3 regions of the Comamonas sp. MYb396 genome follow, and region 3 is predicted to be linked to each of the others. Evidence: predicted binding sites of a transcription regulator. Region 3 holds the regulator's gene; each other region holds the start of a gene.
What was found. The regulator NrdR, encoded in region 3, represses ribonucleotide reductase genes. The targets are predictions, from matches to a motif close to CACNANATNTNGTG.
Positions count from the first base shown of each region.

Region 1: nrdA (class 1a ribonucleoside-diphosphate reductase subunit alpha) is a predicted target of NrdR. The motif match lies at 6,351-6,364, and genes of this name have one in related genera.
Region 2: WH265_RS07525 (ribonucleoside-diphosphate reductase subunit alpha) is a predicted target of NrdR. The motif match lies at 6,577-6,590, and genes of this name have one in related genera.

Region 1 covers NZ_JBBGYU010000001.1:25,554-35,427, reverse strand. The annotation lists gene WH265_RS00150 (cation:proton antiporter) at 617-1,924, shown strand; gene WH265_RS00145 (YbdK family carboxylate-amine ligase) at 1,914-3,026, shown strand; gene WH265_RS00140 (glutamine amidotransferase) at 3,118-3,900, shown strand; gene WH265_RS00135 (DUF2322 family protein) at 3,873-4,187, opposite strand; gene WH265_RS00130 (EVE domain-containing protein) at 4,328-4,810, opposite strand; gene infA (translation initiation factor IF-1) at 5,267-5,518, shown strand; tRNA gene WH265_RS00120 (tRNA-Pro) at 5,601-5,677, shown strand; tRNA gene WH265_RS00115 (tRNA-Pro) at 5,951-6,027, shown strand; gene WH265_RS00110 (hypothetical protein) at 6,121-6,315, opposite strand; gene nrdA (class 1a ribonucleoside-diphosphate reductase subunit alpha) at 6,525-8,786, shown strand; gene nrdB (class Ia ribonucleoside-diphosphate reductase subunit beta) at 8,801-9,874, shown strand, end outside.
Region 2 covers NZ_JBBGYU010000002.1:741,726-751,599, reverse strand. The annotation lists gene WH265_RS07545 (co-chaperone GroES) at 1-126, opposite strand, end outside; gene WH265_RS07540 (TetR family transcriptional regulator C-terminal domain-containing protein) at 451-1,134, opposite strand; gene WH265_RS07535 (hypothetical protein) at 1,283-2,209, opposite strand; gene WH265_RS07530 (ribonucleotide-diphosphate reductase subunit beta) at 2,405-3,532, opposite strand; gene WH265_RS07525 (ribonucleoside-diphosphate reductase subunit alpha) at 3,591-6,494, opposite strand; gene ampD (1,6-anhydro-N-acetylmuramyl-L-alanine amidase AmpD) at 6,927-7,523, opposite strand; gene WH265_RS07515 (sigma-54-dependent transcriptional regulator) at 7,598-9,127, opposite strand; gene WH265_RS07510 (ATP-binding protein) at 9,124-9,874, opposite strand, start outside.
Region 3 covers NZ_JBBGYU010000001.1:624,020-633,893, forward strand. The annotation lists gene WH265_RS02955 (lytic transglycosylase domain-containing protein) at 126-1,100, shown strand; ZMP/ZTP riboswitch at 1,250-1,412, shown strand; gene glyA (serine hydroxymethyltransferase) at 1,470-2,714, shown strand; gene nrdR (transcriptional regulator NrdR) at 2,735-3,226, shown strand; gene aroC (chorismate synthase) at 3,305-4,408, opposite strand; gene WH265_RS02975 (CoA transferase) at 4,457-5,854, opposite strand; gene WH265_RS02980 (citrate synthase family protein) at 6,051-7,394, shown strand; gene WH265_RS02985 (CBS domain-containing protein) at 7,510-7,962, opposite strand; gene WH265_RS02990 (O-acetylhomoserine aminocarboxypropyltransferase) at 8,101-9,399, shown strand; gene WH265_RS02995 (GNAT family acetyltransferase) at 9,399-9,821, shown strand; gene WH265_RS03000 (alpha/beta fold hydrolase) at 9,849-9,874, shown strand, end outside.

The sequences.
Region 1 (9,874 bases), 600 kb from region 3:
CGGGGCAGCAAAAGGGCGGTGAACGCGGCGCTACCGGTGGGTAGCGGGCAGGCGCTGGGAGCTTGTGGCTGGCCGCATCAGAGCCGCGATCATACGGTTACGGCTGCAACTGGTTGGGGCGGGCGGCCGGTGGCATCACGGCGCAGTCGGATATAGGTGCGCACTGCCTGGCGGTGCTGAGGCATATGCAGGCACCGGGCTTGCCAGTGCAGCTGAACGATGGAATGCTGGCATCTTTTGTACCCACCGCATGCTACGTTCCAAATAGCACGCTTGGGCGCCAATACGGGGCTGGGTGCTTGGCGCACCAGCCTGGTAAAAAGAGCGGCTCACGCGGCCTGCATTGTAGGACTGCAGGCTTTTTGTGCCCAGCGCCGGCATGCTGTGGTGGCAATCGGTAGATCATCCAGTAGAGTTGTTGAGATTGGTTAACGATCTGATGCATAACTGCAACAAGGTGCCTGGGCACCGTGCGGCTGCATCCCCCGTCTCGCAATGCGCGCCCTGAACTGGCTGTTAAAGCTGGTCCCCCACAGAGCGGCACTGCCAGACCATCTATAGCTTTGTGCCAGGCGGCCTGCGCGCTGGACACACTTTTTTGGAGGAGGGTGCAGATATGCCACCCCAAGCAGCATCTTCCATGCCGCTGCCGCAGATTGGCGGCTGGCTTGAACACAGTGTGGGCCCCTTGATGAGTTGGTGCGTGCTGGTCGCGGCGGCAGCGCTGGCCGGGCACATGGTTTTCCGACTCACCGGTTTTCCGCGCATGCTGGGCTATACGGTCGTGGGCCTGCTGGCTGGCTGGCTGGGCTTTGGCGATCTGCCCTGGCCGCTGCAGGGCAATACCCAGGTGCTGCTGCACACCGCAGTGGGTACCAGCATGCTGATTGCCGCCTCGCAAATCTCGCTCAAATGGCTGGTGCGACAGCCATTTTTGCTGCTGCAAAGCCTGGTCGAATCGCTGGCTGCGCTGGTGCTGGTCACCGCCACCTTGCAACTGCTGGGCATGGGCTGGGCCGTGTCGCTGGGGGTGGGCGTGGTGGCCATGGCCGCCTCGCCATCGGTGCTGCTGCGCATCTCGGCCGATCTGCGCTCCAGCGGCGCCGTGACCGACCGCAGCTTGCTGATGGCCACCTTGGGCTGCATGTATGCGCTGGTGCTGGGCCTCGTGGTCACCGTGGCCTGGTCGCCCGTCGCCGGCACCGATGCCCAATCGGGCCTGGTGCTGACGGCAGCCGGCATGGGCCATCTGCTGTGGAGCCTGGGTTTGACCCTGCTGTGGGCACTGCTGACCACCGCCGCGCTGTGGCCGGTGCTGCGCTGGCAATCCTCGCGCAGCGATTCCACCGCGCTCTACATGATTGCGGTCTTGGTGGCAGCCAGCCTGATGGCCGAGCGCCTGGGCGGGTCGGCCGCGCTGGGCTTTGTGCTGGCCGGGGTGATGCTGCGCAACCTGAGCCCCAAGCCCATGGTCTGGCCCTCGGCCTTTATGGCCGGCAACACCATGCTCAATTTGCTGATGTTTGTGCTGGTCGCCAGCATGGCCGGCCAGATTGCACCCAGCGCGGCGCTGATCAGCCTGGTCGCTGCCGTCAGCCTGGCGCGGCTGGTGGGCAAGATGGGCGGCGTGCTGCTCTTGGGTGCGGGCACCGGCATTGGCTGGTTGCGCCAGTGGCCGGTGGCCTGCGCGCAGTCGCCCAGCTCAGGTCTCGCCTTGCTGCTGGCCTCGGCCCAGGTGGCGCAATGGGCATCCATCAACCCCGAAGTGGCAGTGAGCGTGTCGTCCATCGCGCTGCCAATGATTGTGCTGTGCGAGGTGATCGGCGTGCTGCTGGCCTCGCTCGCTTTGTGGCGCAGTGGCGAGGCGCACCGCGGCATCGGCCTGTCTGCCCTCACCAGCAAGGAGAAACGCCATGACGCTTGAAGCCTTCCACCAGTCCGAGGCCTTGACGCTCGGCGTCGAGCTGGAGCTGCAGCTGGTCAACACCAACCACTATGACCTGACGCCCTATGCCCCCGATATGCTGGCCCTGCTGAAAAACGCGCAGGTGCCCGGCTCCATCGTGCCCGAGGTCACCACCAGCATGATCGAGATATCGACCGGCATCTGCACCGACGCCCAGGATGCGTACCAGCAGCTGAGCGTCACGCGCGACGCGCTGGTCAAGGCCGCAGACAAACTCAATATTGCGCTGGCCGGCGGCGGCACGCACCCGTTTCAGCAGTGGCACCAGCAGCGCATCTACAACAAGCCGCGCTTCAAGGAGATCACCGCGCTCTACGGCTACCTCACCAAGCAGTTCACCATCTTTGGCCAGCATGTGCATGTGGGCTGCCCCGGGGCCGATGCGGCCTTGATGATGCTGCACCGGCTCTCGCGCTATATCCCGCACTTTATTGCGCTGTCGGCCTCCAGCCCCTTTGTGCAGGGGCAGGACACGGCCTTTGATTCTGCGCGGCTCAATTCGGTGTTTGCGTTTCCGCTCTCGGGCCGGGCACCGTTTGCGCTGCACTGGGAGGACTTTGAGCGCTACTACGACAAGATGACCGCCACCGGCGTGATCCACAGCATGAAGGACTTCTACTGGGATATCCGGCCCAAGCCCGAGTTTGGTACGGTGGAGGTGCGGGTGTTTGACACGCCGCTGTCCATCGAGCGCGCCGTGGCGCTGGCCGCTTATGTGCAGGCGCTGGGCGCCTGGTTCCTGGCCGAGGAGCCGTTCGAGCCCAGCGAGGATGACTACCTGGTCTACACCTATAACCGCTTCCAGGCCTGCCGTTTTGGCCTTGAAGGCGCCTATGTGGACCCGGCAACCAGCGAATCCTTTGGGTTACGCGAGCATATCTTGCTCACCTTGCAGCGTATCCAGTCCTATGTGCCCGAGAACAGCAAGGAGGCCTTGCAGCAGCTGCGCAAGACCGTCAACGAAGGCGTCAACGATGCGAGCCGCCTGCGCGAAGCCTATGCGCAGGCCCAGCAGCTCCCTGAGGTGGTGCGGCAGTCGACCTTGCGCTTCCGATACTGAAAAACCGCCCGTTAAATCCACCGGCTTGAAGGCGATCCGGGGCTGGCCTGCATTACAGTGCATGGGCCAGCCATTCTTTTTGCCTTCACCCGTGTCTGAAAAAACTCTGCTGCTCATCCAGGTCGGCACACCGCCCGACGACATCCGTGCCCAGGTCGGCGATTTGCCGCTGTGGTTCTCTACCGTTCTTGCCGCTGGGCCTGCCTTCAAGGTGGTGCGGGTGTTTGAGGGCGAGCCCTTGCCGCCGCATGATGCACACAGTGCTGCGATCATCACCGGCTCCTGGGCCATGGTGACGGACCTGCTGCCCTGGAGCGAGGCGACCGCCCAATGGATACGGGAGGCGATGGCGCGTGACATGCCGCTATTTGGCATTTGCTATGGCCACCAGCTGATGGCCCATGCGCTGGGTGGCCGGGTGGACTACCACCCGCAAGGCCGCGAGATGGGTTGCCTGGATATTGCGCTGCTGCCAGGCGCAGAGCACGAGGCCTTGCTCGCCGGCTCTGGCCCGCACTTCAAAGCCAACCTGACCCATATGCAGACGGTGCTGGAGCTGCCGCCCGGCGCCCGGGTGCTGGCCCGCTCGGCCCATGATCCGCACCAGGTCGTGCGCTATGGGCACCATGCGGTGTCCACCCAGTTCCATCCGGAGTTCAGTCCGGCGGTGGCTGCCGCCTGCATCGCGCTGCGCGCGCAGGTGCTGCAATCTGAAGGTTTTGACCCGGCGGCGATGCTGGAGCAGCTGAGCGACACGCCCGTGCCCGAGCAGATGCTGCAGCGCTTTGTGGCCGCCTATGCCGGCCAGCCAGCAGCTGCACCGGCGCTGCAAGCGGCCCAGGTGCCTCAGGCGGAGACGATCTTGACGGTATAGCCCTTGCCGGAGGCGATCACCTCCAGCAGGCGGTCGATATTGGGGTGCGCGCCGGGGCGGGCCTTGGCGTCGTCCGTGTGCTCGGCAAAGATCGTGAGGCCTTCTTCGGCCGCTGCCACATTGATGCCGCCATGCTTGGCTGCCAGCGCGTTGTAGACCTTGACCGAACCGGCTTTGCCCGGTGCATTGGGAATGGTGGCCGCCACCTGGCCATCGGCAGCGATCAGTTGCAGCTCGGCGATATGGTCGATGGAGGGCAGGGACTGGAGGTTGTCAGCAAAAGCCATGGGGATTCCTGGGCGCAGAAGTGATATCAAAAAAATAGCTGCCGGTGCTTATTGCATGGGCAGCTCACGGGTTTTGTATTATGCAACAGCGCTTGCCGCCAACGGGGGCAGGGCAGTGCTGGCAACGCTCCTCGCGCGCATTAGCCCTGGGCCTTCACCAGGCCCATGATAAAGCGCCAATGCACCTCATCCACCGGCGTGATCGACAGGCGATTGCCTTTTTGCAACACGCGCATGTCTTGCAGCTCTGGGTACTGGCGCAGTGCAGCCACCGAGATGGGCACGATCCTGCGCAGGGCCTGCACATCGAGCATCAACCAGCGCGGGGCCTCCGGCTTGGACTTGGGGTCATAGTATTTGGACTGCGGGTCAAACTGGCTGGTATCGGGCCGCAGCCGGCCTGCAATGCGGGCGATGCCGTAAATACCGGGCTCGGTGCAGCTCGAATGCCAGTACAGCACACCGTCACCCACCTGCATGTCATCGCGCATGAAGTTGCGCGCCTGGTAATTGCGCACCCCATCCCAGGCAATGGTGGCATCAGGGGCGCTGAGCGCATGGTCGATCGCATATTCGTCCGGCTCGTTTTTCATCAGCCAGTAGCGGGGGGATGCAGCGTTCATGGTGTTCGTTGGTGACGGGGTGGGAGCCATTGGGTGGCACGGCCTGGAGCCAGCCGCGCATGCATGCGCCATGCTAAACGATGCGCCGGCGCTGCTGCTGCCCGCACAGCCATGCGGCTCTGCGGATCACCGGCGGCGTTTATACGAGACAAGCCACAGCGGAATTGGCGGCAACATAGTACAATAGAGAGCTTTGCAAGCTTTTATAGCTTGGAGGCGCTCGCTGCCCTGGCAGCTGCGCCGTCAATATTGTGTGGGATGCTGGCTGTTGCGCCCCGTTGTCGGGCTGGCAGATATCCGCTTGGTTGCCTTGCAGGCCCTTGCCCCTCTTGGGTGGCGAGAGTTGGCAAGGCCCTCCCGAACCATGGAGAGAGCCACCGCTTGTTGGTGGCACTGAGAACAGCATGGCGAACCGGTTTCGCACATGCACCACTAGACAAGGATTCGTCGACTTATATGGCTAAAGAAGAACTGATTGAGATGCAAGGCTCCGTGACCGAAGTGCTGCCCGATTCGCGCTTTCGCGTGAAGCTGGACAACGGCCACGAGCTGATCGCTTACACAGGCGGCAAAATGCGCAAGCACCACATTCGCATTCTGGCCGGTGACAAGGTGTCGCTGGAGATGTCGCCCTACGATCTGAGCAAGGGCCGCATCACTTTCCGTCACCTGCCTGGCCGTGGCCCGGCACCGACCCAACAACGTTAACCGCATGGGTGGTGGCCGCTGTAAAAAAATCGTCAAATACGAAATGCAGCTGCCCAAACCCTGGTTACAATAACGGCTTAGTCGGAGCGTAGCGCAGCCTGGTAGCGCATCTGCTTTGGGAGCAGAGGGTCGCGAGTTCGAATCCCGCCGCTCCGACCATTCCATTTAAAAACCTGTTGCATGCAAATGCAGCAGGTTTTTTGTTTTGGCGATTCTTGGCAATTTGCGATATGGCGCGGTTTATTCTGATGGAGTGCCGGCAAGCATCTTTCACATTCTGCTTCATGCATGGCGCTTGGCACGGCCCTCCCGTTTTTGCTGCGCAGCGGGCAGGGCGGCTGTCTCGCCAACCGCCCCAGCAGATGAAAAGTTGTCAAAGTAATCATTTTTCGCCGGAAGTGGCTCCGGCTCGATATACAATAGCGGCTTAGTCGGAGCGTAGCGCAGCCTGGTAGCGCATCTGCTTTGGGAGCAGAGGGTCGTGAGTTCGAATCCCACCGCTCCGACCATCCTTATCGAAACCTGTTGCACGCAAGTGCAGCAGGTTTTTCGTTTGGGCGCTGCTGCAAAAGGGCGAAGTACCGCCCGCCATTCAGCTTGGTCTATGGCTTGATGGGCCAGGCAATCAACCAGATGGTGATCGCCATCAACATGGGGGGATGATGCCCCTCTTCATCACCGGGAATGTGCCCACCCGGATACATATATTTACCGGCTCCCTGCGCGTTGATTTTGCTGCATTCTTCGCTGAAACAGCCAGTGCCTAGCAGAAATCGGGCCTGATTTTCTGCTGCCAAGAACGCTACAGGTAGCGTACACTCAAGCCCATAGACACCATATGTAGTGTCCACCGCTTCCCCCACAGGTTTATTGATGCTGGTCTCGCGCCAGCCAAAACGCGCCAGCCATGCCTGGCGCGTTTTGGCGCGGGACTGCCGCGTCTTGCGCCCGTGGTCCTGCGTTTTTTATCCCATTAGAAACATCGCAAATGAACCAGACAAGCACTATGAGAGTCACCAAGCGTGACGGTCGCGTTGAGCCTATCGACCTCGACAAAATCCACCGGGTGATTGACTGGGCGGCCAAAGGCCTGAGCAATGTGTCGGTCTCACAGATCGAGCTGCAGTCGCATATCCAGTTTTATGACGGCATCCGCACCGATGCGATCCATGAAACCATCATCAAGTCTGCGGCCGACCTGATCTCCGAAGACGCACCGGACTACCAGTACGTGGCAGCGCGCCTGGCGATCTTCCACCTGCGCAAGATCGCCTTTGGCCAGTTCGAGCCGCCCCATTTGTACGACCATGTGCAAAAGCTCACCGAGCTCAAGAAGTACGACCCGCACCTGCTGGCCGACTACAGCCGCGAAGAGTACGACGAGATCAATGCTTTCATCGACCACTGGCGCGATATGGACTTCTCCTACGCAGCCGTCAAGCAGCTCGAGGGCAAGTACCTGGTGCAAAACCGGGTGACCAAGCGCATCTACGAAAGCCCGCAGATCCTCTACGTGCTGGTGGCGATGAGCCTGTTTGCCAAGTACCCGGCCGACCGCCGTCTGCAGTACATCAAGCGCTTCTATGACGCCGTCTCGCGCTTCAAGATTTCGCTGCCCACGCCCATCATGTCGGGCGTGCGCACACCGCTGCGCCAGTTCAGCTCCTGCGTGCTGATCGAGTGCGATGACAGCCTCGACAGCATCAACGCCACCACCAGCGCGATTGTGAAGTACGTCTCGCAGCGCGCCGGTATCGGCATCAACGGTGGCCGCATCCGCGCGCTGGGCAGCGAGATCCGTGGCGGCGAGGCGCAGCACACCGGCTGCCTGCCTTTCTTCAAGATGTTCCAGTCGGCCGTCAAGTCCTGCTCGCAGGGCGGCGTGCGCGGTGGTGCCGCCACCTTGTTCTACCCGCTGTGGCACCTGGAAGCCGAGTCGCTGCTGGTGCTCAAGAACAACCGCGGCGTCGAGGAAAACCGCATCCGCCATCTGGACTACGGTATCCAGATCAACCGCATGCTCTACCAGCGCCTGATCAAGGGCCAGAGCATCAGCCTGTTCTCGCCCCATGATGTGCCCGGTCTGTACGAGGCCTTCTTTGCCGACCAGAACAAGTTCGAAGAGCTGTACGTCAAGTACGAGGCCGACGAATCCATCCGCAAGCGCACCCTGCCAGCGGTGGAGCTGTTCTCGCTGATGATGCAGGAGCGCGCCAGCACCGGCCGTATCTACATCCAGAACGTGGACCACTGCAACACCCACAGCCCGTTCAACCCGGCCGTCGCTCCTGTGCGCCAGTCGAACCTGTGCATGGAAATCCTGCTGCCCACCAGCCCGCTCGAAGACATCAAGGACGAGAACGGCGAAATTGCGCTCTGCACCCTGTCCGCCTTCAACCTGGGCGCGCTCGAATCGACCGATGAGCTCGAAGAGCTGGCCGACCTGATCGTGCGTGCACTCGATGCCCTGCTGGACTACCAGGACTACCCGGTGGCCGCTGCCCGCATTGCGACCGAAAAGCGCCGCTCGCTGGGCGTGGGCGTGATCAACTACGCCTACTACCTGGCCAAGAACGGCGTGCGCTACTCCGACGGCTCGGCCAATGGCCTGACCCACCGCACCTTCGAAGCCATCCAGTACTACCTGCTCAAGGCCTCGGTGCAGCTGTCGCGCGAGTTCGGCCCTTGCACCGCTTTTGCCGAGACCAACTACGCGGCCGGCATCCTGCCGATCGACACCTACAAGAAGGACATCGACGCGCTGACCGATGAGCCCCTGCACCTCGACTGGGAAACCCTGCGCGCCGAGATCAAGACCCACGGCCTGCGCAACTCGACCTTGACGGCGCTGATGCCATCCGAGACCTCCAGCCAGATCGCCAACGCGACCAATGGCATCGAGCCTCCACGCGGCTTTGTCTCGGTCAAGCAGTCCAAGGACGGTATCCTGCGCCAGGTGGTGCCGGAGATCGATCGCCTGAAGGGCCAGTACGAACTGCTCTGGCAAATGCCCAACAACGATGGCTACTTGAAGCTCGTAGGCCTGATGCAGAAGTTCGTCGACCAATCCATCTCGGCCAACACCAACTACGACCCCCAGCGCTTTGCCGATGGCAAGGTGCCGATGCAGCAACTGCTCAAGGACCTGCTGCAGGCCTACAAGTTTGGTGTCAAGACCCTGTACTACCACAACACCCGTGACGGTGCCGAAGACATGCAGGGCGCAGCGGCAGAAGACGACTGCGCCAGCGGCGCCTGCAAGATCTAAGCGGAGAGAAGGCGATGGCATACAGCACCTTCTCCAAGGTCGACAATGACCAGCTCAAGGAACCGATGTTCTTTGGCAATTCGGTCAATGTCGCCCGCTACGACCAGCAGAAGTACCCGATCTTCGAGAAGCTGATCGAAAAGCAGCTCTCGTTTTTCTGGCGCCCTGAGGAAGTGGACATCACGCAGGACCGGATTGACTACCAGAACCTGCCCGACCATGAAAAACACATCTTCATCAGCAACCTGAAGTACCAGACGCTGCTCGACTCCATCCAGGGGCGCAGCCCCAACATGGCCTTCCTGCCGCTGGTGTCGCTGCCCGAGCTGGAGACCTGGATCGAGACCTGGGCGTTCTCCGAGACCATCCACTCGCGCTCGTACACGCACATCCTGCGCAACATCGTCAATGATCCCTCGGTGATCTTTGACGACATCATGCGCAACGAGAGCATCAAGCTGCGCGCGGGCGATATCTCGTCCTACTATGACGACCTGATCCGTGATGCGATGCTGCACGCCCAGTTGGGTGCAGGCAGCCACACGATCAATGGCGTGGTGCACCAGATCGATGTGTACCAGCTCAAGAAGAAGATGTACCTGTGCCTGATGAATGTGAACATTCTGGAGGCCATCCGCTTTTATGTGAGCTTTGCCTGCTCTTTCGCGTTTGCCGAGCGCAAGCTGATGGAGGGCAATGCCAAGATCATCCGCCTGATTGCCCGCGATGAGGCGCTGCACCTGACCGGCACCCAGCACTTGCTCAACATCATGCGCTCGGGCCAGGACGATCCGGACTTTGCCAAGATCGCCAAGGAGACCGAGCAGGAATGCTTTGAGATGTTCAAGACCGCGGCGATGCAGGAAAAGCAGTGGGCCGAGTACCTGTTCCGCGACGGCTCGATGATTGGCCTCAACAAGGACATCCTGAGCCAGTATGTGGAGTACATCACCAATATCCGCATGTCGGCGATCGGCCTCAAGCCCGCGTTCGAGAACGCCAAGAGCAACCCGATCCCCTGGATCAACACCTGGCTGTCGTCCGACACCGTGCAGGTGGCCCCGCAAGAGGTGGAGCTGAGCTCCTAC
Region 2 (9,874 bases), on a different contig from region 3:
GGCCAGCACTTCGCCTTGGTCTGGCTTTTCAGCAGCGTTGTCGGGGATGTAGATGCCCGAAGCGGTCTTGGTTTCGTTTTCCAGACGCTTAACGATCACGCGATCGTGCAGAGGACGCAGGTTCATAACAACTCCTTCAATATCAATACCAGGTTTTGATGAAAGATGGCCCGGCAGATGCCGCGCCAAATACGCAAAAATTTCTGAGAAGTGGTGGTTTTAGCACTCTACCCCTTCGAGTGCTAATAATAAGGTCATTTGATGACAGTTCAAGACTGCGGGGGCTAAAAAATCCAGGGGGCTGTGCTGTCGGATCGCGATCCCTCAGCACTGGATTTGCGCAAGCATCGATGGATGCTTGGAATGTTGCTATCAAATTTGGATATGTACAGGCAAATGCGACATGCAGCACGGGGGACAAGCGCTGCACCAGGGGCCGCAGGTCCTTGCTCAATCGGGCAGTTCGATCTTGAGCGTGGCCGACAGCATCTGCACCAGCAAGGCCTCGGCCTGGGCGAAGTCACCTGCGTCCAGTGCGGCCTTGTTCTGCAGCAGCGCAAACTGGGTTTGCTGGTCGACATAGCCTTGGGTGATGGCCCAGATGCTGAACATCAGGTGCTGGAAATTGACGGGCGCGATCCGGCCTTGTTCGGCCCAATGCGCAAACGCTGCCACATTGGCTGCCAGCAACGGTGCGATGCGCTCGCGCACCGCAGAGGCCGCAAACGGCGCGCCGGCAATCATCTCCTTGGTGAACAGCTGGCTGCCATAAGGGCGGGTGCGCGCAAACTCGAATTTCTCGCGGATGTACTGGCGGATCTGCTGGGCCGGCTCGCCGTCCTTGGACAGGCCCGTCATATGGCCCAGCCAGTCATCGATCACCGAGGCCAGCACCGCCTGGTACAGCGCCTCTTTGCTGGGGTAGTAGTACAGCAGGTTGTGGCGGCTAAAGCCTGCGTCCTGCGCGATCTGCTCCAGCGGTGCACCTTCAAAACCCAGCAATGCGAAATGCCGCTCTGCCGAGCCCAGGATCATGTCAATCTTGCGCAGACGGGCGGCACTGGGTTTGCGTGCCATCGCGGCAGTGGCTGCATGCGCGCTGGCTGGCGGTGTGGGAAGAAGGGCATCATTCATGAGCCCGTATTGTCTGGCATTTGGGAGGCCTTGTAGCCAGACATGAAAAGCGCCGCACGACAGACAAGAAAAAAGGCAACGCATCGCGTTGCCTTGGTGACCAAGCGGTGCCTTGCGGCACCCGGGCAGGTTGCCCGGCTTGGTGGTCTTATTGTGGGCGGCTGTTGGTGGGGAAAGGCCAAGCAGCATTGGTGCTGAGCACGGTCTTGACAGGCTCTGCAGCAGCAGGCGCAGCAGCAGCAGGGGCCTTGGCAGGAGCGGCAGCCTTCTTGGCGGGAGCAGCCTTCTTCGCAGGTGCTGGAGCCTTGGCAGCAGCAGGGGCCTTGGCAGGAGCAGCGGCCTTCTTGGCGGGTGCTGGAGCCTTGGCAGGAGCGGCAGCCTTCTTGGCTGGAGCAGCGGCCTTCTTCGCAGGAGCGGCAGCCTTCTTAGCTGGAGCAGCAGCCTTCTTCGCAGGAGCAGCGGCCTTCTTGGCAGGAGCGGCAGCCTTCTTCGCAGGAGCGGCAGCCTTCTTCGCAGGAGCGGCAGCCTTCTTCGCAGGAGCGGCAGCCTTCTTCGCAGGAGCTGCAGCCTTCTTAGCTGGAGCAGCGGCCTTCTTCGCAGGAGCAGCAGCCTTCTTAGCTGGAGCAGCAGCCTTCTTCGCAGGAGCTGCAGCCTTCTTGGCAGGAGCAGCGGCCTTCTTGGCAGGAGCTGCAGCCTTCTTGGCAGGAGCTGCAGCCTTCTTCGCAGGAGCAGCGGCCTTCTTGGCTGGAGCGGCGGCCTTCTTGGCGGGAGCGGCAGCCTTCTTCGCAGGAGCAGCGGCCTTCTTGGCAGGAGCGGCAGCCTTCTTCACGGCAGTCTTGGCAGCTGCGGTGGATTTGGTTGCGGGCTTGGCGGCGGCCTTCTTGGCGGCTGGCTTAGCAGCGGCCTTTTTGGCGACGGCCTTGGCAGCAGGCTTTGCAGCTGCCTTGGTGGCGGCTGGCTTGGCAGCGGCCTTGGGCTTTGCAGCTGCCTTGGGGGCGGCTGCCTTGGTTGCAACTGCCTTCTTGGCAGTTGCCTTGGTGTCAGCAGTTTTCTTGCTTGCTTTGGACGTTGCCATGCTCTTCTCCTTCGGGTCAATTTAGAAAGCAGACTTCATGCCTGATTGAATTCGACACGAAGTTTTGATAGCAAACTGAATTGTGCATCAGCTGCTAGCAACTGGCATAGTGCAAACCTCAATAAAGACGCCAAATTTCACAGTTTTCTCTCAGGAAAACCACATTCTGACGGGGTTTGCACATCAAGGTCGGCGTCAATCCCAGGAAAGCGCGCCACCGGACTGGTATTCGATGACCCGTGTCTCGAAGAAATTTCGCTCCTTTTTCAGGTCGATCATCTCGCTCATCCACGGGAAAGGGTTGTCCTCGTTGGGGTACAAAGCTTCAAGGCCGATCTGCGTTGCGCGGCGGTTGGCGATGTAGCGCAGGTAGCCTTTGAACATCGATGCGTTCATGCCCAGCACACCTCTGGGCATCGTGTCTTCGGCATATTGATATTCAAGTTCGACTGCTTGAATAAACAAGGCCTTGATCTCGTCCTTGAACGCGGCGGTCCACAGCTGCGGGTTCTCCAGCTTGAGCTGGTTGATCAGGTCGATGCCGAAGTTGCAGTGCATGGACTCGTCGCGCAGGATGTACTGGTACTGCTCGGCTGCGCCCGTCATCTTGTTCTGGCGGCCCAGCGCCAGGATCTGCGTGAAGCCGACATAGAAGAACAGGCCCTCCATCAGGCAGGCAAAAACGATCAGGCTCTTGAGCAAGGTCTGGTCGGTCTGCGGCGTGCCGGTCTGGAAGCTGGGGTCCATGATCGCCTCGATGAAGGGGATCAGAAACGCATCCTTGTTGCGGATCGAGGGGACCTCGTTGTAGGCGTTGAAGATCTCGGCCTCATCCAGGCCCAGCGACTCCACAATGTACTGGTAGGCATGCGTGTGGATGGCTTCCTCAAAGGCCTGGCGCAGCAGAAACTGGCGGCACTCCGGCGCGGTGATATGGCGGTAGGTGCCCAACACAATATTGTTGGCTGCCAGCGAATCGGCGGTGACGAAAAAGCCCAGGTTGCGCTTGACGATGCGGCGCTCGTCTTCGGTCAGGCCATGGGGCGATTTCCACAGCGCGATGTCGCGCGTCATGTTGACCTCTTGGGGCATCCAGTGGTTGGCGCAGGTGGCCAGGTATTTCTCCCAGGCCCATTTGTACTTGAAGGGCACCAGCTGGTTGACATCGGTCTTGGCGTTGATGATGCGCTTGTCGGCGGCATTGACGCGCTTGAATGTGGCGGCTGGGGATGCGGCAGGCGATGCAGAGGGCGAGGCCGCCGTGGTGGCCGGCGCGGCTGGTGTGGCCAGCGCGTCCATCGAATCTTCTTCAAAGCTCAGCATGGATGAATGCTCCTGGTGGTGGCCGCTGCTGCGGTCCGGTTCAGTCGGTCCGCGTGGTCTACTGGCAGGCTTCGCAGCCGGGGTCATCGATGGCGCAAAAGCGAATGTCGGTGCCGGGCGCGGCGAACTGCGATGCAGCAGCGGCGGCGTTGGCGACAGCCTGGGCAACGGGCGAGGCATGGCTGCTGGGCACGGCATTGAGCACGCGGCTTTGGATGGTGGATTTCTCGGCCTGCGTGGCGCTGGTGGTGCGCAGGTAGTAGGTGGTCTTGAGGCCGCGCACCCAGGCAAGCTTGTAGGCGTCGTCGAGCTTCTTGCCCGAGGCCCCTGCCATATAGATATTGAGGCTTTGCGCCTGGTCTATCCATTTCTGGCGCCGCGAGGCCGCTTCCACCAACCAGACCGGATCGACTTCAAAGGCGGTGGCGTACAGCGCCTTGAGTGCATGGGGCACGCGGTCGATGGGGCGCAGCGAGCCATCGAAATGCTTGAGGTCCATGACCATCACATCGTCCCACAGGCCCAGCGCTTTGAGGTCGCGCACCAGGTACTGGTTGATCACGGTGAACTCGCCCGAGAGGTTGGACTTGACCGAGAGGTTGCCAAACGAGGGCTCGATCGAGGCATCGACACCGACGATATTGGAGATCGTGGCCGTGGGCGCAATGGCCACGCAGTTGGAGTTGCGCATGCCGTCCTGCGCGATCTTGCGGCGCAGTGCCTCCCAGTCTAGCTGCATGCTGCGGTCGACCTGCACATAGCCGGCCTGGCCGCGCGACTGGGCAAGCAGGTCCAGCGTGTCCAGCGGCAAAATGCCTTGGCTCCACAGCGAGCCGGGGTAGCTGCTGTAGACACCGCGCTCGCGCGCCAGCTCGGTCGATGCCCAGTAGGCGTAGTAGCAGACCGCCTCCATCGAGCTGTCGGCAAACTGCAGGGCCGCATCGCTGGCGTAGGGGATGTGCAATTGGTAGAGGCTGTCCTGGAAGGCCATGATGCCCAGGCCCACCGGGCGGTGGCGCAGGTTGGAGTCGCGTGCCTTGCCCACCGCGTAGTAGTTGATGTCGATGACGTTGTCGAGCATGCGCATGGCCGTCGTGATGGTGCGCTTGAGCTTGTCATGGTCGAGCGCGAGGCCGCCTTGGCCGTCGTCCTTCAAGTGGCGCGCCAGGTTGACCGAGCCCAGGTTGCAGACGGCGGTTTCCGTGTCGCTGGTGTTGAGCGTGATCTCGGTGCAGAGGTTGGACGAGTGCACGACGCCGGCATGCTGCTGGGGCGAGCGCAGGTTGCAGGCATCCTTGAAGGTGATCCAGGGGTGGCCGGTCTCGAACAGCATCGACAGCATCTTGCGCCACAGATCGACCGCGGGCACGGTCTTGCTCAGCGCCAGCTCGCCGCTGGCGGCCTTGGCCTCGTAGGCGGTATAGGCCCGCTCAAAGTCCTGGCCAAAGCGGTCATGCAGATCGGGCACATCGGAGGGGGAGAACAAGGTCCACAGGCCTTTTTCCATGACCCGTTGCATGAACAGATCGGGGATCCAGTGGGCGGTGTTCATGTCATGGGTGCGGCGGCGGTCATCGCCGGTGTTCTTGCGCAGCTCCAGAAACTCCTCAATGTCCAGGTGCCAGGTTTCCAGATAGGCGCAGACGGCGCCCTTGCGCTTGCCGCCCTGGTTGACTGCCACGGCCGTGTCGTTGACCACTTTGAGAAAAGGCACCACGCCTTGCGATTCGCCATTGGTGCCCTTGATGCGGGCGCCCATCGCACGCACCGGCGTCCAGTCATTGCCCAGGCCACCGGCAAACTTGGACAGCAAGGCATTTTCGCGGATTGCATCGTAGATGCCGCCCAGGTCATCGGCCACCGTGGTCAGGTAGCAGGACGACAGCTGCGAGCGCAGGGTGCCGCTGTTGAACAGGGTGGGTGTGGACGACATGAAGTCGAAGGACGAGAGCAGGTCATAGAACGCGATGGCCCTTGCATTGCGGTCGTCCTCCTTCAGCGCCAGGCCCATGGCCACGCGCATGAAGAAGGCCTGGGGCAGCTCGATGCGCTGCTGGCCTACATGCAGAAAATAGCGGTCATACAGCGTCTGCAGACCCAGGTAGTCAAACTGCAGGTCGCGCTCGGGCTGGAGGGCGGCGGCCAGGCGCGGCAGGTCAAAGTCCAGCATCTCGGGGGCGAGCAGTTCGTGCTCCACCCCTTGCGCGACAAAGCCGGGGAAGCTGCTGCGGTAGGCCGCGCCCATGTCGGCACTGCTGACGTCCTGGCCCATCACCTCGCGCGTGATGGTGTGCAGCAGCAGGCGCGCGGTGACAAAGCTGTAGTCCGGGTCTTTTTCGATCAAGGTGCGGGCGGCGAGGATGGAGGCCTTGAACACCTCGTCCATGTGGACGCCGTCATAGAGGTTGCGCAGGGTTTCGCTCAAGATGGGCGCGGGGTCGACATCCTGGCCCAGGCCCTGGCAGGCTGCGGCAATTCGGTCATGGAGCTTTTTGACATCGAGCAGCACCTGCTGGCCCCGGTCCTGCACATGCAAGCTGGCATGGGCGGGCGTGTGCTGGGCCTGGAGCTGGGCGCGCTCCTGGTTGCGGCGCTCGCGGTACAGCACATAGGCACGTGCCACCTCATGGTTGCCGCCGCGCATCAGGCCCAGCTCGACCTGGTCCTGCACATCTTCGATATGGAAGGTGCCGCCGCCCGGGCGCGAGCGCATCAGCGCACGCACCACCGTGTGGGTCAGGTTCTCGACCACTTCGCGCACGCTGGCCGATGCCGAGCCCTGGCTGCCATGCACGGCCAGAAAGGCTTTCATGATGGCGGTGGTGATCTTGGGGGGCTCGAAAGGGACGACTGCTCCATTGCGCCGCATGATCTGGTAGTCCGGCAGTACGGTAAATCCATCCAGGGTGCGCGAGCTGGCGGCCGGTGCGGACCGATGCTCGGAAAGCGAAGCAGCGCTCATGATGTCCTCTCTGTGGTGCATGAAAAGCCGGAGAAACAGCGCTGGGCATACCGGTACCACTGAGCCGCCGGCAACCACCTCACACTACATGTAGTGTTTTATTAAGCGCTGGACACTACCTGTAGTGTATGGCGCATTGCAGGCTTTGTGTGTAGTGCTGATGACCATGCTGCGCAGCAAAACGGCGGCAACTGCGCATGGCGTGGTGGTTTGCGCCTGCAAACCACCGCTGTGTGTGTGTTTCTGCGCCATCTGCGTTGCAGAGCCTGCGTAAAACATAGGCATTGCATCTGAAAAAATTTTTTTCAAATGTGGAAAATTGCCGTGTTTTTTGTGGCGTACATGCCTTTCATTGCATGCGAATGAAAGGGGATGCCGGGCAGATGCAGGCGGCTTTGAACAGGTTCTTAGAGGCTTGGGCTATAGCCCGATTTAGAGGCCGAGCGATGCGGGAAACATCGATCGCGGCCAGGCCAGATCCTGCTGCAGCTGGGGCCAGAGAAAGCCGGGACCCGGGTCGTTCTTGCGGCCCGGCGCAATGTGCTCATGGCCGGCAATATAGGCGATCGCATACTGCGCGCGGATCTGCTGGCACAGCTGCACCAGGCTCTCGTACTGGGCGGGCTCGAAAGTCTCGCCCTCCAGGCCTTCGAGCTCGATGCCGATGGAGTCGTCATTGCAGCGCGGCCTGCCGCGCCAGAACGATTGGCCGGCATGCCAGGCGCGCTGGTCGGCGCTGACAAACTGCCACACCAGGCCTTGGCGCGTGATGAAGAAATGCGAGGACACCTGCAGGCCCCGGATGCTCTGGAAATAGGGGTGGGCATCCCAGTCGAGCTGGTTGGTAAAGAGGCGCTGCACATCCCCCGTGCCGTAGATGCCCGGCGGCAGGCTGATCGAGTGGACGACCACCAGATCGGTGCATGCCCCCTCAGGCCGGGGGCCGAAATTGGGCGAGGGGCAGTGCGTGGCCGTGCGCAGCCAGCCGTCTTGCCAGAGCGCTGCCTGCGGCGCGCTGGTGGCGTGCATATTGGCATGAGGCGCAGCGTGGGGGTGCGCGCCAGGCGGTGTCTCGGGCAGGTCGTGGGGCATGGCGGCGGGCCCTAGGGCTGCATCCCATCGCTGGGGTCATGGATCTGCAGCCGCTCCATGCGGTAGCGGATCTGGCGCAGGCTGATGCCCAGGCGGTTGGCCGCAGCGGTGCGGTTAAAGCCAAACTCCTGCAGCGCACGCACGAGGATGTCGCGCTCGATGCCATCGAGCCAGGCCTGCAGATCGGCGGGCAGATCCTGTGGCGGCGCAAAGCGCTGGAGGCTGCTGGGGGCCATGGCCGCAGCCTGTGGCTGGAGCGGCGCCAGCGGCGCGCTGGGCCGTACATAGGCCGGTGCCGGCTCTGCTGCCTGGCTCTGCGCGGGCACGGGAGGCGTGGCACCAGCCCGGGCCGGCTCCACATCGAGAAAAGCGCCATCGCTCAAGGCGACCGAGCGCAGCAACAGGTTTTCCAGCTCGCGCACATTGCCCGGCAGCGCGTGGCCCGCCAAGGTGTGCAGCGCCTGGGCGCTGAGCTGGGGCACCGGCTGGCCGCTCTCGCTGGCGATGCGCTCGAGCAGCGCCTGGCACAGCGCGGGCACATCTTCGCGGCGCTCGCGCAGCGGCGGGATGAAGATGTCAATGACGTTGAGCCGGTAGTACAAGTCCTGGCGAAAGCGCCCGGTCTGCACATCGGTCGCCAGATCGCGGTGGGTGGCGCTGACGATGCGCACATCGACCGCTTCTTCCTGTTGCGAGCCCAGGGGCCGCACCTTGCGCTCCTGGATCGCACGCAAGAGCTTGGCCTGCATCGACAGCGGCAGCTCGCCGATTTCATCAAGGAAGAGGGTGCCACCATGGGCGGCCTGGAAAAAGCCTTCGCGGTCCTGGTTGGCGCCGGTGTAGGCGCCTTTGCGGGCACCAAAGAACTCCGCTTCGAGCAGGTTCTCGGGGATGGCGCCGCAGTTGACGGCCACCATCGGCCCGCTGGCCCGCTGGCTGTTGCGGTGCAAGGACTGGGCCACCAGCTCCTTGCCGGTGCCCGATTCGCCGCGCACCAGAATGGGCGCCATGCTGCCGGCCACCTTGGCAATGCGCTCGCGCACCTGCTGCATCACAAGGGACGGGCCGATCAATTCGCGCTGGGCCGGGAGGGCTGACCGCGCGGGCGTGCCCGGCTGCGGCGCCGCTTGAGACGCGGGCTGCGCCAGGGCCAGCGCAGCGGCATCCTGCAGCCCCTGGCTGGCAGAGGCCACCACCTGGCGAAACTGCTTGAGGTCCACTGGCTTGGTCAGGTAGTCAAACGCGCCTTCGCGCAGGGCCGCGACGGCATTGTCGGCCGAGCCATAGGCGGTCATGACGATGGCGCGCTCGCTGCGGCCCTGGCTGCGCAGGTCCTGCAGCAGCTCCATGCCCAGGCCATCGGGCAGGCGCATATCGGTGATCAGGATCTCGAAGCGGCGCTGCTGCAGCTGGGCGCGGGCTTCCTGCACCGAGCCGGCCGTGTAGACCCGGTAGCCTTCGCGCAGCAAGGTCAGCTCATAAAGGGTTCTGAGGTCGGGCTCATCGTCCACGACCAGAACAGTGGTGTTTTCAAAACTCATGCCTGGTGGATCAAATCAGTCTGCTGGGGATGCGCGGGGCTGGCGGCCCTGCGAAACTGCACAATAAAGGCATTGCCCTGTGCCAGCTCGGGCAGCGCTGTGCTCTGCCTTTCGTAGCGGATCATAGCGCCATGGCGGGTGCACAGCTCGCGGCAGATGTACAGGCCCAGGCCGCTCGATCGGCTCTCGGACGAGAAGAAGGGCTCGAACAGGTGCTTTTCGATGGTCGGCTCGATGGGCGCGCCGTCGCTCCAGACCACCAAGGTGGTGGTGCCCGTGAGGCTGCTGTGGGTGCTGACGCGCAAGGAGTCTGCACAGTCCCGGCGGTAGCGCTGGCCGTTGTTGAGCAGGTTGTAGAGCAGCTGGCGCAGGTGCCCGGTGTCAAAGGCCACCAGGCTGTCCTCGGCACTGAGCGACAGCGCCACGGTGTGGGCGGCAGGGGCCAGTGCCATCCAGTCATGGCAGATGTGCAGCACGCTGTCATTGAGGGCAATGGAGTCGCCATCGCCGGGCTGGATCTGGTTATGCACGCGGGCAATGTCCAGAATATCTTCGGCAATGCGGCCCAGGCGCTGGGCATTTTGCTCGACCATATAGGTCAGGCGCTTCTGGCCCGGGTCGGTCAGCTCCTCATCGAGCAGCGCATTGGCCTGGGTGATGGCCGTCAGCGGGTTGCGGATTTCATGGGCGACAGCTGCGGACATGCGCCCCATTGCCGCCATTTTCTCGGTGCGCAGCCGCGCCTCT
Region 3 (9,874 bases):
CAACGCAGACAGCCTGCCGGAGACCACACAGGACAGTGTGGCTCCACCCTGCCAGACCCCAGCCCGGTGCACTATCCGCCGGGCTATTTGTTGGAGGTGGCGGGACTTAGAAAGGAAAAATCCCTATGACGGCTCCCGCGCAAGTGGATGCCGGTGCGCGCTCATTGAGCGCCACCATCAGCCGTGGTCTGATGACCATGGCACACAACAGTTTTGCTTTGATCGGTCTGGTGGTGGCGTTCTGCGCCCTCACCCTGGTGTCGCGCGACGATCTGCGCCACGCCGGCGAGGCGCAATTGCGCAGCTGGCTGCAGGCTCGCACCCATGCACCTGCCGTTGACCTGGCAGGTGCCGATGCCGACGCATCCACTGGCGACGATGCCGCCATGGTGGCTGCCGTGGACCGTGCCACCGCCAGCAACCCCCAGCAATTGCCCCGCAACCAGGCCAATGTGGCCTATTGGCTGGCCAAGAAATACCGCGTGGCGCCTGAGCCCCTGGCCGTGCTCGTCTCCGAAGCCTACCTCGTGGGCAAGGAAACCAAGCTGGACCCCACCCTGATCCTGGCGATCATGGCCGTGGAGTCGAGCTTCAACCCCTTTGCCCAAAGCTCGGTGGGTGCGCAAGGCCTGATGCAGGTGATGACCAAGATCCACACCGACAAGTACGAGCACTTTGGCGGCCACTTTGCGGCCTTTGACCCGGTGACCAACTTGCGCGTGGGCGTCAAGGTGCTGCAAGAATGCATCGAGCGCGCCGGCTCGCTTGAAGGCGGCCTCAAATACTATGTGGGCGCAGCCAACCTGCCGACCGACGGTGGCTACGCTGCCAAGGTGATGGCCGAGCACTTCCGCATCAAGCAAGTGGCCGAAGGCCGCAGCAACACGCCCAAGGCGCCGGTGGCCCCCGCTGCCAAGCCTTCGCTGTCGGCCCAGGCGGATACGCCCGCCGCAGCCGGCACCGTGGCCGACAAGGCCAAGGCCGCCAGCAACAGCGCAGCTGCAGGCAACGCTTCTGAAACCGTGGCCCTGGCCGACAAGCAAGCCGCGCTGCCAGCAGCGGCCAAGGCCGAGGCCACCGCCGTGGCCATGGGTTCCTGACCAGCCCCCCGGCTCGTCGCCCTCTTCGCACAAGCACCCAGCCGGGTGCTTTTGTTTTTTCTGGCCCTGGCGCAGCTTCCCGGAACCGGTTTTTATCCAGACGTGGCGATAAACCCATTGCCCCAGGCCGGTGCAGCCTCGGCTACACTAGCCGGGTACGCGACTGGCGATAGACATCTGTATGACCGGATTGTTGACGTGGAATGCAGGCCCGGCCTGCAGCAACCACCGGGGAGCGTACCGTGCAGTGCCAGGGCGAGCGCATCGCCCCCCGCACCCGCCACGTGTTAGCCGTGCGCCTGGGCAGCCCCTGTTTTCGCCAACCTCACTGTTGGCAGGCAGGGCTCACTTCTGACTCCAACGACCGCCATGTACCAACGTAACATCCTTGTCGAACAGACCGACGCAGAACTCTTTGCTGCCATCCAGGCCGAAAACCAGCGCCAAGAGCAGCACATCGAGCTGATCGCCAGCGAAAACTATGCCTCCCCCGCCGTGATGTGGGCCCAGGGCACCCAACTGACCAACAAGTACGCCGAAGGCTACCCCGGCAAGCGCTACTACGGCGGCTGCGAATTTGTCGATATCGCCGAGCAGCTGGCCATCGACCGCGTCAAGCAACTGTTCGGCGCTGATGCTGCCAATGTGCAGCCCCATTGCGGCGCATCGGCCAATGAAGCGGCTTTCCTGGCTTTCCTCAAGCCCGGCGACACCATCATGGGCATGAGCCTGGCCGAAGGCGGTCACCTGACCCATGGCATGCCGCTCAATATCTCCGGCAAGTGGTTCAACGTCGTCTCCTACGGCCTGAACGAGAAGGAAGAGCTGGACTACGACGCCATGGAAAAGAAGGCGCACGAGACCAAGCCCAAGCTGATCATCGCCGGCGCATCGGCCTACTCGCTGGAAATCGACTTTGCCCGCTTTGCCAAGGTGGCCAAGGATGTGGGCGCGATCTTCATGGTCGACATGGCCCACTACGCCGGTCTGATCGCCGCTGGCGAATACCCCAACCCCGTGCCCCACGCCGACGTGGTGACCACGACCACCCACAAGAGCCTGCGCGGCCCCCGTGGCGGCGTGATCCTGATGAAGGCCGAGCACGAAAAGGCCATCAACTCGGCCGTGTTCCCCGGCCTGCAAGGCGGCCCGCTGATGCACGTGATCGCAGCCAAGGCCGTGGCCTTCAAGGAAGCGCTGACGCCTGAGTTCAAGCAGTATGCCCAGCAGGTCAAGACCAACGCCCGCATCGTGGCCGAGACCCTGACCGAGCGCGGCCTGCGCATCATCTCCGGCGGCACCCAAAGCCACGTGATGCTGGTGGACCTGCGCGCCAAGGGCATCACCGGCAAGGAAGCCGAAGCCGTGCTGGGCGCTGCCCACATGACGATCAACAAGAACTCCATCCCCAACGACCCGGAAAAGCCGATGGTCACCAGCGGTATCCGTATCGGTACGCCCGCGATGACCACCCGTGGTTTCAAGGACGAAGAGGCGCGCCTGACCGCCAACCTGATCGCCGACGTGCTGGACAACCCACGGGACGAGGCCAACATCGCTGCCGTGCGCGCCAAGGTCAATGCCCTGACCGCACGCTTCCCCGTCTACCGCTGATCTGACCTGCGCCCGCGCCTATGAAATGCCCCTTCTGCAGCCATCCCGATACCCAGGTGGTGGAGACCCGTGTTGCAGAAGACGGCGGCTTTGTACGGCGCAGGCGCCAGTGCGGCAACTGCGAAAAGCGCTTCACCACCTATGAGCGGCCCGAAGTCAGCCTGCCGGTCATCGTCAAAAAGGACGGCCGGCGCATCGACTACGACCGCAGCAAGCTGCGCGGCTCATTCAGCCTGGCGCTGCGCAAGCGCCCGGTCCCCATCGACAAGGTGGACCTGGCGCTCGAGCATGTCGAGGACAAGCTGCGCACCTTGGGTGCGCGTGAGGTGCAGACGCATTTGATCGGCGAGCTGGTCATGGCCGAGCTGCAAAAGCTCGACAAGGTGGCCTACATCCGCTATGCCAGCGTCTACCGCAGCTTCGAAGACATTGACCAGTTCAAGTCCATCGTCGACGAGGTGACGACCCCGCCGCCCGAGCCCAAGAAAGACAGCGCCCGTAAAAAGGACTGAGGCACAAAAAAATGCGAACCCCTGGGTTCGCATTTTTCTTTGGGAGCCGGCCACCGAGCCTGCCCGGGCTGCGCCTTGTCAGTCTTGCGGCGCCTCGGCGGCAATCGGCCCCACCGCCTGCACCACATCGCTGTTCTGGGCGCGGTGGCGCAGCGCATGGTCCATCAGCACCATGGCCAGCAAGGCCTCGGCAATCGGTGCGGCGCGGATGCCCACGCAGGGGTCGTGCCGGCCCTTGGTGATGACCTCGGTGCTCTTGCCTTCGGTGTCGATGGACTCGCGCGGGCTGATGATCGAGCTGGTGGGCTTGATGGCGATGCGGATCTCGATGTCCTGGCCGGTGCTGATGCCGCCCAGAATGCCGCCGGCATTGTTGCTGCGAAAGCCCTGGGGGCTGAGCGAGTCGCCATGCGTGGTGCCGCGCTGGGCCACGCTGTCAAAACCGGCACCAATCTCGACGGCCTTGACGGCATTGAGCCCCATCATCGCGTAGGCGATGTCGGCGTCGAGCTTGTCATACAGCGGCTCGCCCAGGCCCACGGGTACGCCGCTGGCCTGCACGCGGATCAGCGCGCCGCAGGAGTCGCCCGCCTTGCGTAGCGCATCCATATAGTCTTCATAGCGGGTCACATCGGCCACCGGCGCAAAAAACGGGTTGTTGGGCACATGGGCCCAGTCCTCAAAAGGCAGGGCCACCTCGCCCACCTGCAGCATGCAGGCGCGGAACGCGGTACCGAACTTCTCTTTGAGCCACTTTTTGGCCACGGCGCCAGCGGCCACCGTGGGCGCCGTCAGGCGGGCCGAGGAGCGGCCGCCACCACGCGGGTCGCGGATACCGTACTTGTGCCAGTAGGCATAGTCGGCATGGCCGGGGCGAAAGCTCTGCGCAATATTGGAGTAGTCCTTGCTGCGCTGGTCGGTATTGCGGATCAGCAGCGCAATCGGCGTGCCCGTCGTCTTGCCCTCGTAGACGCCCGAGAGGATCTCCACGCTGTCGGGCTCATTGCGCTGGGTGACAAACTTGCTGGTGCCGGGGCGGCGGCGGTCCAGGTCCTGCTGGATATCTGCCTCGCTCAACGCCATGCCCGGTGGGCAGCCGTCAATCACGCAGCCAATCGCCGGGCCATGGGATTCGCCAAAGTTGGTAACAGTAAATAAGGTGCCGAAGGTATTGCCGCTCATAGCCCGCCATTATCACTGATGCCGGTGCCCCACGCAGCCCTGCAGGGCTCACCAGCGGGGCTGGTCACCCCCAGGCGGTTGGCCGGCGTGTGGCCAGCCGCCGGGCAGGCCCTGCAGCACGGCGCTGTGGCGCACCGCACGCAGGCGGCCAAAGCCGCTGTCCAGCGTCTCCAGATAGGCGTCAGGCGGCGCGCCGCTGGGTACCTTAGCCGCCGCAGCGGCTACCGGCCGCTGGCCCATGGACTGCAGCCACTGCGCGACGCGCGCCAGCGATACCTGCACATGCCAGCTGCCGCCCTGCGTAGCCTGGCGGTAGAGCGCAGCCTGGATGCCAAAGGCCAGCAAAAAGCCCGCGCTGTAATCCAGAATCTGCAGCGGCAAAGCGCGCAGCCCCGCGCTGCCAAACGCCTGGCCTTCGGCCCAGTTGATGCCGCAAACCGTCTGCACCAGCGAATCAAAGCCGCGCCGGTCGGCCCAGGAGCCGCTGCGGCCATAGGCCGACAGGCTGGCATAGACGATGCCCGGCCGCAGCCGGGCGGCAGACTGCGGATCCAGCCCCAGCGCATCCAGCGCGCCCGGCCGGTAGCCTTGCAGCAGCACATGGGCCTGGCCCAGCAAATCAGCCATGGCGCCCTGCCCTGCCGGGGTTTTCAGATCCAGCAAGGCCGAGCGCTTGCCCCGGCTCATATCGGCAATGGCCTCGATATTGGGCAGACCTGGCCCATTGAGCATCAGCACATCGGCCCCTTGCGCCGCCAGGCTGCGGGCCGCCACGGGCCCCGCCAGAATGCGGGTCAGATCCAGCACACACAGGCCGTCTAGCGGCCGGTGCTGGGCAGGCACCGGCCCATCGCGGGGGGCGGCAGGCTGGTCGCTGTCCAGCTGCGTGATGGCCACCAAGGGCTGCGCGGCCACCGCCGCACTTTGGGGATGGGCCTGCCATGCTTGCGGGCTGCGGGCCGCTGCCACCACCAGGCCCAACGCTGTGGCACGCTCCTCCGCTGCCTGCGCCGTCCAGCCTTGGAGCGCATCCGCCACCTGCTCCCGCGTGGTGGCCGCGCCGGTGGGCAGGCCCAAGAGCCGCAGCATGCCATCGCGGTGGTGCGCAAAATTGGCATGGATGCGCAGCCAGCCCGGCTCGCCGCGATCGGCGCCGCAGGCATAGAGGCCTGAGATGGGCGCCCAGAGATTGGGCTGCTTGCCGTCCAAGGTGAAATAGCCACTGCACTCGGCCAGCACATGGCCCACATCCACCTGGACCTGGGGCATGGCCAGCTGCTGGCGGTGCTGGTGGATCAAGGCGCTGGCCAGGCCGCTGGCCGCCACGGCCGCGGGCGCTGCCACATCCAGGCAAAAACTCGAGGGGTAGGCTGCGCCATCGCCGCTGAGCGCCAACGCGCCCTGCTGCAAAGCCTGCGCTGGCAGGCCCGCTTGCTGCCACAGCATGTGCACGCTGGCCTGTATGGCCGCATGCAGCGGTTGCTGCGCCAGGTGGTGGCTGGTGGCGGTGTGGTTGTTGGTGGTTGGCAAGGCGTTCTCCTGGGTGACGGACTGCCGCCATTGCATACCTGCCGCACCCCGGGGTCAATCTTGATTGGGCCGATACACATGCCATTCATCTCTCACTGCAGTAGCATGGCCCATGGTTTCTGCACGCCCCGCCCAACCTATCCCTGTCCCACCTTCCGAAGCCGACAGCCCCTGGCTCAGCAGCCAGCAGGCCGCCGCCATGCTGGGGGTGCAGCGCGCCAGCCTCTATGCCTATGTGAGCCGGGGCCTGCTGCAAGCGCACCGCCAACCGGGCCTGCGCGGCCATGTCTATGCCCGTATCGATGTGCAGCGCCTCGCGCGCCAGCGGCAAACCGTGCGCAACCCCGCGCAGCTGGCCCGCTCCACCCTGGACTGGGGCACACCGGTGCTGCGCTCGGCCATCACCCAGGTGGCGCAAGGGCAGCTGTACTACCGGGGGCGCGATGCGCTGCAATGGGCGCAGCACGCCAGCCTGGAAGACACCGCCGCGCTGCTGCTGGGCCAGCCCGTCGCGGCAGAACCCGACAGCGCCCGCAGGGCCCCCCCCACGGCAGCCCCCAAGGCAGCCGCAGCACAGCCTCTGCCGCAGCCCCGCCCACCCGAGCAGGTACTGCGCGCCTGGCACAGCCTGCCCGCCCACGAACCCAACCTGGCCCAATCCGGCTGGCCCCAACCGCTGCTGCAGCAGATGCTGGGGGTGCTGACGGGGCTACCGTCCAGCGATAAAGCCCAGCCTGCAGCCGAACGGCTCATCCACCAGCAGCTCGCCGCCCTCTGGCAAGTAGATGCAGTGGGCGAAGACATCTTGCGCCAGGCCCTGGTGCTCTGCGCCGACCATGAGCTCAATGCCTCCAGCTTTGCCGCGCGGGTGGTGGCATCAACCGGCGCCAGCCTGCATGCCAGCCTGGGCGCAGGTCTCGCCGCGCTGACCGGCCCACTGCACGGGGGGATGACGGCGGTGATCGACCAGCACTGGGACGACTGGCATGCGGCGCGGCGCAGCAGCGAGGGATTGCCCCCATCGCTCGCCCAGTTGCTGGCGGACACCCGCATCAACGGCAGCCCGCACTATTGCGCGGGCTTTGGCCACCCGCTCTACCCAGCAGGCGACCCGCGCAGCCAACGCCTGCTCCGCCTGCTGCCTGCCGATGCGCAGCGCCATGCCCTGCTGGCCGCCGTACACCACCACACGGGCCTGCACCCCAGCCTGGACTATGCGCTGGTCGCCATTCAGCGCGGCCTGGGCCTGCCCGCAGGCGCTGCCTTTGTGCTGTTTGCGCTGGGCCGCACGGCAGGCTGGCTCGCCCATGCGCTGGAGCAGCGCGACAGCGGCCAGCTGATCCGCCCCCGGGCCCAGTATGTGGGCTTGCCGGCCGAGACAGATGCGCAGGCGGAGGCCCCTGCCACGGCCGACACCAGCGCCGGCCGCATCCCCGGGCGCATCATCCGTTTCTGACCCGTAGCAAGCCGCTGCTCCAAAGCACAGGCGCAAAAAAGCGGCCTTGCGGGCCGCTACTTTGGCAGTTCTGGCAGATGGCCGGTTCAACCTCCCAGTTGGGCCAGCCGCTGTATCAAGAATCGGTCTCGCCTTCCACCGGCCAGTCACGGATATAGGCCTTGAGCATCTTGTTCTCGAAGTTCTGGCTGTCGACGACGGCCTTGGCCACGTCGTAGAAGCTGATCACACCCATCAGCATCTTCTTGTCCATCACCGGCATATAGCGGGCATGGCGGTCGAGCATCATGCGGCGCACCTCGTCCATGTCGGTCTCCATCGTGCAGGTCAAAGGCGCGTCATCCATCACGCTGCGCACAAGGATATTGCCTGCAGTGCCGCCATTGTTGACGATGGCAACGATCACCTCGCGGAACGTCAACATGCCCACGACATCGCCGTGCTCCATCACCACCAGCGAGCCAATGTCCTTCTCCGCCATGGTCTGGATCGCGTCGCCCAGAGGGTCGTTGACGCTGGCCGTGTAGAGAGTGTTGCCTTTGAGGCGGAGGATATCGCTGACTTTCATGGGTGTCTCCTTGTACCGTTCTCCGATGCTGGCGGGCCCGCCTGCGTGCACACGCATCGGCGACAGGCCTGCCCGCCCAGGTCTGCTAAATATAGCCGACAATGCCCGTCCAGAACGACAACATCGCGGAGATACGCCATGCCCGGTTACACCGATCCCGGCTTTGACACCCTGAGTCTGCACGCCGGCGCCCAGCCGGACCCGGCCACCGGGGCTCGCGCCGTCCCCATCCACCTGACCACCTCCTTCGTCTTCGAGTCGAGCGACCACGCAGCCAGCCTCTTCAATCTGGAGCGGCCCGGCCATGTCTACAGCCGCATCAGCAACCCCACCAATGCGGTGCTGGAGCAGCGTGTCTCGGCACTTGAAGGCGGTGTGGGCGCGATCGCGGTGGCCAGCGGCCAGGCCGCGCTGCACCTGTCGGTTGCGACCTTGATGGGCGCGGGCAGCCATATCGTTGCCAGCACCGCGCTCTATGGCGGCAGCCAGAACCTGCTGCACTACACCCTGGCCCGCTTTGGCATCGAGACCACCTTTGTCCAACCCGGCGATATTGACGGCTGGCGCGCAGCGGTGCGGCCCAACACCAAGCTGTTCTTTGGCGAGACGGTGGGCAACCCCGGCCTCGATGTGCTGGACATCCCCACCGTCTCGGCCATCGCCCATGAGGCCGGCGTGCCCTTGCTGGTCGACTCCACCCTGACCTCGCCCTGGCTCATCAAGCCCTTCGCGCATGGCGCCGACATCGTCTACCACTCGGCCACCAAGTTTCTCTCCGGCCACGGCACCGTCATTGGCGGCATCGTGGTCGATGGCGGCAGCTTTGACTGGGAAAAGTCGGGCCGCTTCCCCGAGCTGACCGAGCCCTATGACGGCTTCCACAACATGGTGTTCAGCGAGGAATCGACCACCGGCGCCTTCTTGCTGCGCGCGCGGCGTGAAGGCCTGCGCGACTTTGGCGCCTGCATGAGCCCGCACAGCGCCTGGCTGATCTTGCAAGGCATCGAGACCTTGCCGCTGCGCATGGAGCGCCATATGCGCAACACCGAAAAAGTGGTGCAGTTTCTGGCCAGCCACCCGATGGTTAGCCGCGTGGGCCACCCGATGCTGGAGAGCCACAGCTCCTACGCGCTGGCGCAAAAGCTGCTGCCACGCGGCGCGGGCTCTGTGTTCAGCTTTGACATTGCCGGCAACCGCAACCAGGGCAAGAAGTTCATCGAGACGCTCAAGGTCTTCAGCCACCTGGCCAATGTCGGCGACTGCCGCTCGCTGGTCATCCACCCGGCCAGCACCACGCACTTTCGCATGCATGACGACGCCCTGGCGCAAGCGGGTATCAGCCAGGGCACGATCCGCCTATCGATCGGCCTCGAAGACGCCGATGACCTGATCGATGACTTGAAGCGCGCGCTCAAGGCCGCAGAGAAGGCCGCATGATGGAAATCCGTGTCTTTGCACTGCAAGATTCCGAAGCCGTTGTGCAGCTGTGGCATGACTGCGGCCTCTACCGCCCCTGGAACGATCCGCACAAGGACATTGCGCGCAAGCTGAGCGTCTCGCCCGAGCTGTTCTGGGTCGGTGTCGATGAACAAGGCGCGGTGATGGCCAGCATCATGGTCGGCTACGACGGCCACCGCGGCTGGATCAACTATCTGGCGGTGCACCCCAGCCAGCAGCGCAAAGGTTATGCCGGGCAGCTGATGCAGCGGGCCGAGGCCGAACTGACGGCACTGAGCTGCCCCAAGCTCAACTTGCAGGTGCGCGCCGGCAACGAGGCGGTCATCGCCTTCTACGAAAGCCTGGGCTATGCCAACGACCAGACCGTGAGCCTGGGCAAACGCCTGATTGCCGACATCTAGCCTCAGCCACACCATCGGAGCACAGACATGCGAATCCAAGTACAAGGTGCCGA